One region of the Bacillus sp. LJBS17 genome, then DNA from elsewhere that is predicted to be linked to it. Evidence: riboswitches for the same ligand, from Rfam matches in the RefSeq annotation. Region 1 holds a riboswitch; each other region holds the start of a gene.

Evidence for each region. Region 1 has a riboswitch for S-adenosylmethionine ahead of mtnK (S-methyl-5-thioribose kinase). Riboswitches for the same ligand answer to the same signal wherever they lie in the genome.
Region 2: another riboswitch for S-adenosylmethionine. It lies ahead of metN (methionine ABC transporter ATP-binding protein MetN); the one in region 1 lies ahead of mtnK (S-methyl-5-thioribose kinase).
Region 3: another riboswitch for S-adenosylmethionine. It lies ahead of KXZ66_RS10775 (2-hydroxyacid dehydrogenase); the one in region 1 lies ahead of mtnK (S-methyl-5-thioribose kinase).

What each region holds. Positions count from the first base shown of each region.
Region 1 covers NZ_CP079759.1:1,405,444-1,408,719, forward strand. The annotation lists gene mtnA (S-methyl-5-thioribose-1-phosphate isomerase) at 1-683, opposite strand, end outside; gene mtnK (S-methyl-5-thioribose kinase) at 691-1,884, opposite strand; SAM riboswitch class I at 1,977-2,133, opposite strand; gene KXZ66_RS07315 (carbon-nitrogen family hydrolase) at 2,217-2,996, opposite strand; gene mtnE (methionine-glutamine aminotransferase) at 3,091-3,276, shown strand, end outside.
Region 2 covers NZ_CP079759.1:3,269,144-3,272,419, forward strand. The annotation lists gene metQ (methionine ABC transporter substrate-binding lipoprotein MetQ) at 1-165, opposite strand, end outside; gene metP (methionine ABC transporter permease MetP) at 179-847, opposite strand; gene metN (methionine ABC transporter ATP-binding protein MetN) at 840-1,865, opposite strand; SAM riboswitch class I at 1,971-2,077, opposite strand; gene KXZ66_RS16930 (SCP2 sterol-binding domain-containing protein) at 2,192-2,536, opposite strand; gene KXZ66_RS16935 (thioredoxin family protein) at 2,643-2,963, opposite strand; gene KXZ66_RS16940 (toprim domain-containing protein) at 2,965-3,276, opposite strand, start outside.
Region 3 covers NZ_CP079759.1:2,131,508-2,134,783, reverse strand. The annotation lists gene KXZ66_RS10780 (molybdopterin oxidoreductase family protein) at 1-1,416, opposite strand, end outside; SAM riboswitch class I at 1,564-1,655, shown strand; gene KXZ66_RS10775 (2-hydroxyacid dehydrogenase) at 1,752-2,774, shown strand; gene KXZ66_RS10770 (FGGY-family carbohydrate kinase) at 2,792-3,276, shown strand, end outside.

The sequences.
Region 1 (3,276 bases):
TTCATCGTATGGGCGGCCATGCTGTCTGTGATCAGAGTGACATCAATGCCCCCCTGCATCAGCTCCCAAGCAGTAAGGCGTGAACCTTGCAGGACAGGCCTTGTTTCACAGGCATAAATGTGTAATCCCAAATCTTTTTGTTTGGCCAAGTAAAACGGAGCTAGCGCCGTTCCATAGCGGCTTGTCGCGATTGAGCCGGCATTGCAGATCGTCATGATCCTGTCGCCTTTTTTGAAAAGCTGCAGGGCGTTTTGGCCGATCAACCGGCACGTTTCCTCATCCTCGACCTGAATCTGAATGGCTTCATGGACAAGGTTTGTTTTTGCTTCATTTACGGAAATCGCGTTTTCGACCGAATGACTCAGTCTCTCAAGCGCCCATGACAAATTAATGGCGGTAGGCCGTGAGCTGTTTAAATATTGTTTGATGTCTTCCAGTCTGCGGCGGAATTCCGTGACATTGTCTGTTTCAATGTCTTTGGCAGCAAGCGCCAGTCCGAAGGCAGCTGTAATGCCGATCGCCGGAGCGCCCCTTACTTTGAGCGTGACAATCGCATCAAATACATCCTCTTTCGTCGTCAGCTCCAAATATTCCGTCTCATCAGGAAGCTTTTGCTGATTTAAAATGGTAATAGCTGTTTCTTTCCATTCAACAGAACGTGGAACAGCAAATGAATGGGTCATGAATAGATCATTCCTTTACAAGTAACTTAAATAATTCAATAACATCTGTTATCGTTTTGAATTCCGAACGTTTTTCGATAAAGGCTGTGCCGGTTTCGAGCGCCAAGCGTTTTCTGCCGATTCGTTTATCAAACGGCACGATCGTATCCAGGTCAGCTACATGGGCAAGGCCGATCGTGCGTCGTATCAGCTCACAGCCCGCAAATCCGATTGCTTCTTCAAAAATATGGCTGAGCGTATCAGTGAGGTAACCGTCGATGTTGGCGTAAACATCCAGACTGTCCTTCTGCCAGGCTTCACTAAACGTCTCCTTAAACGTTTCCCAGACCTGGTTGACATGTTCATATAACGGCTCTCTGTCAGCCTCGTCACGGCTGAGTGCGTTCAAAAATAAGTTGGCGATAAATTGCCCTACATCAAAGCCGATCGGTCCGTAAAAAGCAAACTCAGGATCAATCACCTTTGTTTCGTGCTCACTTGCGAAAATGCTTCCTGTATGCAAATCACCATGAATCAACGTTTCTGCAGACGTTAAAAATGACTTTTTCAGCTTAGCGGCTTCGATTTTAACGCTGTCATTATTCCAAAGCTTTTCGACAAAAGGACGAAGCTCTTCTTCAAAATCATTTGTGTCATGGTCGAAGAAAGGATCTGTAAAAACAAGTCTTTCCGTAATGTCGCATAGCTCTGGATTTGTAAACTGTTTAACAAGCTGTTTTTTCACCTTAGGTTCAAGCGCGTAATCTGATGAGTAGAAAAGTGTTTTTCCTAAAAATTCACCGATGTGCTGCGACAGATGAGGATAGTTTTCACCCTCAATGAGTCCTTTTCTTGCGATCTTGAGATGAGAGAGATCCTCCATGACGGTAACCGCCATTTCCGTATCAGAATAAAACACTCTTGGAACCAGGTGAGGCACATGCTCGCCCTGACGGATGAGAGCGCTGCTTTCGATTCTTGCACGGTCGATTGTCAGCGGCCAGCTTTCTCCCACCACTTTTGCATACGGAACCGCCTGTTTAATGATCAATGCTCTGTCATGTTCTTGATCATAAATATGAAAAACGTAATTTAAGTTGCCGTCTCCGATCTCCTGGCATGTCAGCGTGCTTTTGCTTGGAAATAGGCCAAGCTTCACCGCCAACGCCACAGCGGAGCTTTCATTTAACGTTTCGTATAAAGGTGTTTTTGTGACTCCCATCATCATAACCTCCAATTATGTAATTAATTAATATGTGGCCGTAAAAAAGCCTCCTTCTCAGAGAGAAGGAGGCTTAACATCTATGTCCGCCTCTCTTATCTCTCAGATCAGATCTGAATGGAATTAGCACCGTGCCTTAAGAGACCAGCGTCTCGGCGCGAAAAAAATGCGCCCCATTTCACAATGGAATTACGGTCGGTTGCTGTTGGGGTCAAAAGGCCAAATCCCTCGCCCAACTCTCGATAAGAGAATATATTCACTTGTTTGACAATTCTAATTTATCAGTTGATGAACATGGTAACAGGTAATTTAGTTAGTTGTCAATATATTTTTTAATATAAATCTTTTCTGATATCATCGAAAACAGGAATGCTCTCCCGAACTTCTGCGCTTTCTTGAAGGTCGATTTCCGCTCGGACTATGCCTTCTTCCCGGCCGCCTTCAGCAAGTACACGCCCCCATGGATCAATAATCAGGCTATGTCCTGCAAATTCATTATCCGGATTTGAACCGGTACAATTGCAGGCTGCGACAAAGCATTGGTTTTCAATGGCTCGCGCAATAAGCAGGCTTTTCCAATGATCAAGGCGGGGAAGAGGCCATTCCGCAGAAATAAACAGCACGTTGGCGCCTTTTGTCGTATGTTTTCTGATCCATTCCGGAAAACGGATATCGTAACAGATCAATCCAGAGCTTTTGACGCCGTCAAGCTCAAAGTATCCGTCTTCGGAACCGGCTGATAAATACAGATGCTCATCCATCAGCTGAAAAAGATGGGCTTTTCTGTACTCTTTAATGATTTGCCCTTCCTTATCCGCGATGTACATTGTATTATAAACATCAGAATTCTTCCTGACAGCGACCGACCCGGCGACAATATGAACACCATGTTTTTTTGCCGTTTTCTTCAGCCAGCTCTGAGCGGAGCGGCCGTCTTCGTCAGCGAGTTCATCAAGATTGGCCAGATCATATCCGGTCGTCCATAATTCAGGCAGAACAAGAACATCAGCATGTTTGCTTTCTTTTCCGATGAAAAATTCAGCCTTTTTTATATTTTCCGAAGGTTTGCCGTATGAAATATCAAATTGAAGACAAGATATCGTCCATTTCATCTTTTTAACACCCCAAATTTTTCTTTACTTTTTTCATTTAACCATATATGATGATGGACTATCATTTCAAGATTTTTTTAGAAGGTGAGAATAGATGAAATTTGAACAGTCTCATGTATTGAAGGAATTGCCTAAACAATTCTTCGCTTCTCTGGTGCAGAAAGTGAACCGAAAGCTCGCAGAAGGACATGACGTTATCAATCTAGGACAGGGAAATCCAGATCAGCCGACTCCTGAGCATATTGTTGAGGAGATGAAACGAGCTGTCGCTGATCCTGAG
Region 2 (3,276 bases), 1.9 Mb from region 1:
TTCTTTCAGCAATGGTTCAGCTTCTTTTAAAATTTCCGCATGCGGTGTTTTTGTTGCCGCAACGACAATTTCTTTCTTGCCGGATTCAGCGCCGTTATTCGAACCGCAGGCAGCCATGACTCCTGCAAATACAAGCAGTAATGCACCCAAAAATAGCTTTTTCAATGTAAATCCTCCCTTATCGTTTGTCTATAATATTTGTTATTAGATCACCGATGATTTGAATAATAAACACGATGATTAAAATAAACACAGTAGCAACGAAGGTAACATCAGCGTTATTAGACTGATATCCTTCTACGTACGCAAGGTTTCCAAGGCCTCCTGAACCAATGGCTCCGGCAATTGCCGTTGAGCCGATCAAAGCGATGGCAGTAACCGTAATGCCAGAAATAAGAGCAGGCATTGATTCCGGAATCAGCACTTTGAAAATAATCGTAGACGTTTTCGCGCCCATTGATTTAGCGGCTTCAATCACACCTTTATCCACCTCACGCAGCGCGATTTCAACAAGGCGCGCGTAAAATGGTGCCGAGCCGATTACCAGCGCCGGCAATGCGGCGTTTGGCCCTAAGATCGTGCCGACTAAAAATTTCGTAAAACCTAATAGTAAAATAATTAAAATAAGGAACGGAATCGATCTGAATATGTTAACAACGGCCGCAATCACAGAGTTGACCGCTTTATTCTGCCAGAGGCTTCCTTTGCTCGTCAGAAAGAGCAGCAAGCCGAGGATGACCCCGATGACAAAAGCAAACAGTAAAGAAATCAGCGTCATATAAAGTGTTTCATATGTCGCGTTCCATAATTCAGTTAAATCAACGTTTGGGAAGTATTTTTCAAACATTCGTGATCACCTCTGCTTTCACCTGTTTGTCATTAATGAATCGGATCACGTTTTGCACTTCTTCCTCGTCTCCGTCAATGTGGATGAACAGTGAACCGTAAGCCCCATCCTTCGTCTGCGAAATTTTCCCTTGCAGAATATTGACGCTGACATTGAAGTTTCTGATCATCTCTGTAATCAGAGGCTGTTCAGCTGACTCACCGACAAATGTGAGCTGAACCATTTTTCCTGATGCTGTATCATCAAGAAGGTGCTGAAGCGTCTCTTTCGTTTCTTCCGGCTCTGTCACCTGCTGAACAAATCGTTTTGTCATTTGTTCCTTTGGATTTTTGAAGACATCGAGAACCTCGCCTTCTTCGACCACCTTGCCGTTTTCCATGACGGCGACTCTGTTGCAGATTTTGCGGATGACATGCATTTCGTGCGTAATCAGCACAATCGTCAAACCGAGTCTTTCATTAATATCGGACAATAGATCCAGAATTGAATCTGTCGTTTGCGGATCTAATGCTGATGTCGCTTCGTCACAAAGAAGAACCTTCGGATTGTTTGCAAGCGCTCTGGCAATTCCGACACGCTGCTTCTGACCGCCGCTCAGCTGGGACGGATAAGATTTTTCTTTTCCTTCTAAACCTACCAGTTTAATCAGTTCATTGGCGCGCTTGATCCGCTCGCTCTTTTTCACCCCGGCAATTTCTAAAGGAAACATGATATTATCTCTGACAGTCCGCGACCAAAGCAAATTGAAATGCTGGAAAATCATACTGATCTCATGGCGTGCTTTTCTTAAACCGCGTCCATTTACTTCATTAATCTTGGTTCCCGCCACTTCCACGGTTCCTGAGGTTGGTTTCTCAAGGCCGTTCAGCAGACGGATTAAGGAACTCTTACCAGCTCCGCTATATCCTATAATTCCAAAAATCTCACCTTTTTTAATGGAAAGCGAGACGTTTTGGACAGCATTGACATCTCCATGTTTCGACTTGTAAACTTTTGAAACATCCTGAAGATTGATCAAAGCAATCACCTGCCTTAACACTATTCTAAGAAATCTTCCGGTTTTTTCTGCAAAAGAAAAGCCTTTCTGCACACTTGAGCAGAAAGGCTTATATAAAATGCCTTTCTCTCATCTTTCAAAGCTGAACGCTTCGTGTGAATTGGCACCATTTCAACAGTGTTGATGGTTGCCGGGCTTCATAGGGCACTTCCCTCCACCTCTCTTGATAAGAGAAATATATAGTCTTTTTCGTCCGGAAATTCTTAATGTAGAATAGCACGGCGAATGATTAAATGTCAATAAAATAAATGATGTCAACTTTTACTATTATAATAATTTATTATTTTTTAATTTTTTAAAATCCTCTGAAAAAATCCATTTGTCAGCCAGAGAATGGCTTCCAGCTTTAACAGGGCCCTGAATGACCCCTTTACTTTGAGGCTTCCGCTCTGAATAAGGTGCTGAAGGGAAATGTCTCCGTGCAATAAATCAATAATTTCCGTTTGGTTTCCGTAAAAGGTCAGGTTGGACGTTTGGGGCGGAGAAACTTTTTTCATTTCTCCCTGTTCGTTTATTGAGACGGTTAAGGCTTCTGCTTCTCCTTGGAAGGTAATGAGCAATGTTGAGGCATTCAAAAGGGGTTTTAAAAACAGATGCTGATACTCATCTTCTAAAACTTCCGCTTTCTCCATATGTACAACCTCCTATTTGTTGGTCATACATACACATTTCTCTCTTTGTCGCAAGAACCCCTTTATAAAACGAACGACAATTTCATTGGATATGCTGAGAAATATGTCATAAATGGGATGCGGAAGATGATTTTTGTTTGATCAGCTCATATAAATAAGAAACGGAATGAAATGCATATCCTCTTTCGACCATCTTTCCGCCTTTAAACAGCAGAAAACAAGGGACGCTTTCAATTTGATACGCTTTTGCGAATGTCGGAGAGTAATTGACATTGTTTTGATAGAAGGCGACATCCGGCAGCATTTCTTTCACCACTGTCAGCATTTTGCTTGCAAGCTGGCAGGTGCCGCAAAACGGAGTATATAAATATAGAAGGTACACATCATCTTCAATGTGATCAAGTTCGTGTTCTTGGAGTTCTTTCATGCTATACACCTCGGGACTTTCTTTCAAGAAAAATAGTATGGACATTCAGATTCGCACGCAGCAATACAGAAGCGATATGGTGCCTGGGCGCAGCCGCTACTTCCTTATAGGCTCTGTCGACATGGAGATGGCAGGCTTCATTAAATTCACGCTTCAGCTGTTTTCTCAATTTCTCACCTGATTCATCAGCATCAACTAATATATAGACGTCTTTATCATAAAGCTCGTCAGCCAATTCCTCGAGCCTCAGCTGGCTGATTGTTCCGTTTGTGCAGATAATGCGCACCGGTTCATTCAGGACGCTTTCGATTTT
Region 3 (3,276 bases), 730 kb from region 1:
AGCAAGTAATCGGAAAACCTCAGTGTTAGACTTGCTTTCCCCATATCTCTCAATCACCGGCTGCTGAAGCTGAATGTAATGGTGCCAGTAGGAGGTGTAAAAATCAGTATTTTCAAAAGCGGATGTTGCAGGCAGTACAATGTCCGCATATGCAGCCGTTTCCGTTAAAAACAAATCATGAACCACAGTAAACAAGTCTTCCCGCAGCAAGCCCTGTCTGACTTTGTTTGCTTCGGGCGCGACGACGGCAGGGTTCGTTCCGTAAATAAATAGAGAGCGAATCGGCGGGTCTGTTTCCAAAAGCACCCTGCCAAGCTGATTCATATTAAACGACCTCGGGGTGCGCCCTTTCAATAAGTCGGGCCGCTGCAAGGCATTTGTGTTATATTCTAAAATTCCGCTGTTATGCTTAATTGCGCCGCCCCCTGTGTGCAGCCATTGGCCGGTGATCGCCGGAAGACAGGCAATCGTCCTTACAATCATCCCGCCGTTATCGTGATGCTGGGGTCCGTTTCCGATTCTGATAAAAGAAGGGGAGGTTTCCCCGTACATTTTTGCCAGTCGGTAAATATCTTCGGTACTGACACCGGTGATCGTCGATACCTTTTCAGGATCATATTGTTTCACGTGTTCACGGAGCTCTTCATAGCCAACCGTGTACTCGGACAGAAATGCTTCATCATGAAGGTTTTCTTTAAATAAAATGTGCATGATGCCAAGAGCAAGTGCACTGTCGGTTCCCGGTTTTATTGGGATAAACCAATCTGCAAGACGTCCTGTTTGATTTTTATGCACATCGATCACGACAATTTTGGCACCTTGTTTTCGCGCTTTTTGGGCGATCGTAATTTGGTGCATATTTGTGCTGACCGCGTTGATTCCCCAAAAAATAAATAGTTTTGTATGAACGGTTTCCTCAGGATCGATTCCCGCGCTTATGCCCATTGTATATTTATAGCCTTCAGATCCCGCTTTGCTGCAAATCGTCCGTTCAAGCTGGCTTGACCCCATGCGGTAAAAAAAGCGACGGTCCATTCCTTCAGCTGTCAATTTCCCCATATTTCCGTAAAAGCTGTAAGGAAGTATGCTTTCAGCTCCCTCTGCATCAATCAGCTGTTTCCAGCGGGAGGTGATCGTATCGATTGCCTCTTCCCAGGAAATCGGTTCAAATATCGCTTGGCCTTTCGCACCTGTTCGTTTGAGCGGTGTAGTCAGCCGCTTTTCATCATATATGCGCTCCGTCATATTCCGGACTTTGTTGCATATGTTTCCGGCTGTGACAGGATGATCAGGGTCTCCTTGCATTTTTACGATTTTCCCGTCTTTTTTATGTATTAACAATCCGCACTGATCCGGGCAGTCCAGCGAGCAAACGGATTTGAAAATGCCGTTTTGTTGTGTGGCAAAAGATTTCATGGCCCAGTTCCTCTCTCTAGTTAGATATTTTGTAAGAATTATAACATTTCGGATGATAACGTCAATTCTGAAAAAAGAGATTGACATCAATCTGAGACTTCTTTATGATAAACGTATTCTTCATTCTGAAAATTACATACTCAACATTTTCTATCCAGAGAGGTGGAGGGACTGGCCCTATGAAACCTCGGCAACATTATTGTGCCAATTCCAGCAAGCGTCAGCTTGAAAGATAGGAAAGCAAGGTTTATACCGGCGTCTGCCTGTAACAGAGCGCGCCTATATATGAATCTCTTTCCATCTGCGGAAAGAGATTTTTTTTATGAAAAAATACGATGAAAAGGATGTTTTGCACCATGACGGTTTTGGTTACAGCACCGTACAACGAAGAAGGACGAAAAGAGCTAGAAAACTTGTTTGACTCAGTTGCTTATCAATCATGGAAGGAACAAGGCCGGGCATATCGGGAGGATGAACTTATTCAGCTGCTAAAAGCAACAAATGCGACAGGCTTGATTACTGAGCTTGATCAGGTAACAGACAGCGTATTTGCTTCTGTTCCCGAACTTTCATTTGTCGGTGTTTGCAGGGGAATGCCCTCCAATGTGGATGTGGCAGCTGCCTCAAAAAGAGGCATACCTGTTTTTTATACACCAGGGCGGAATGCACAAGCCGTTGCTGAAATGTTTATTGGAAATGTGATTTCCTTTCTGCGCCATACCAGCGCCTCGAATCAATGGCTGAAGGATGGAAAGTGGAACAGTGATTACCTGCAGGCTTATGTCAAATTTAAAGGAAATGAATTAACAGGAAAAACGGTTGGCATGATTGGGTTCGGGGCGGTTGGTCAAAGGATTGCAAAACTGCTGACTGCGTTTGACTGTAAAATAAAGTATTACGATCCATTCATTCAAGACGATCATCCGCTGTATGAAAAAGTATCTCTTAAAACGGTGTTTTCAGACAGTGATATCGTTTCTGTCCATCTGCCTCGTACTGAGGAAACACTTGGACTTATTGATCGGAAGTATTTTGATCTGATGAAACAGAGTGCGATTTTCGTCAATACTTCAAGAGCAGTTGTTGTAAACCGTGAAGATCTTTTATCTGTATTAAAAGAACACAAAATCAGAGGTGCGATATTAGACGTTTTTTATCATGAACCTCCAGAGGAATCAGATTATGAATTGATTTCATTGCCTAATGTTCTGGCAACACCGCATCTCGCTGGAGCAACATTTGAAGTGGAGGATCATCACGTGACGATACTGAATAAAGCCCTCAAAAAGTGGAAGGGTGAAAAAACTCTTAATATTCTGACAATGTATAACAAGGACGAACTGAAAACAGGGGTATAAGAAAGGAGGCTAACAGAATGAAAAAACAAAAAGGCTATCTCGTTTTTGATATTGGCACAGGCAATGCGAGGGTAGCGGTCGTGAGTGTAACCGGCAGTGTTTTAACAGTTGAACGGGAGGACATCGTGTATTCCACAGAGACGCTTTACCCGGACAGCCGTTATTTTTCTCCTCAGGTGCTGTGGAAGCAGGTGATGAATTTGGCAAAACGTGTGCTATCCCGTTCGTGTGATATTGACATCATTGGTTTGACATCGACGAGTCAAAGGCAGGGAATTGTTCTGATCGATCAAAACGGCGATTCTTTTCTCGGGCTGCCGAACATCGATAACCGCGGTCGAGAGTGGGAGGCGAGCATTCCCGATCGGGAAGAGATATACAGCCGCACAGGCCGCCTGCCAACCGCACTTTTTTCCGCGCTCAAGCTTTATGGATTAAAACAGCGCCAGCCCTCTTTATGGGAAAAGACTGCAAGCTTTACTAGCATCAGTGATTGGGTGAC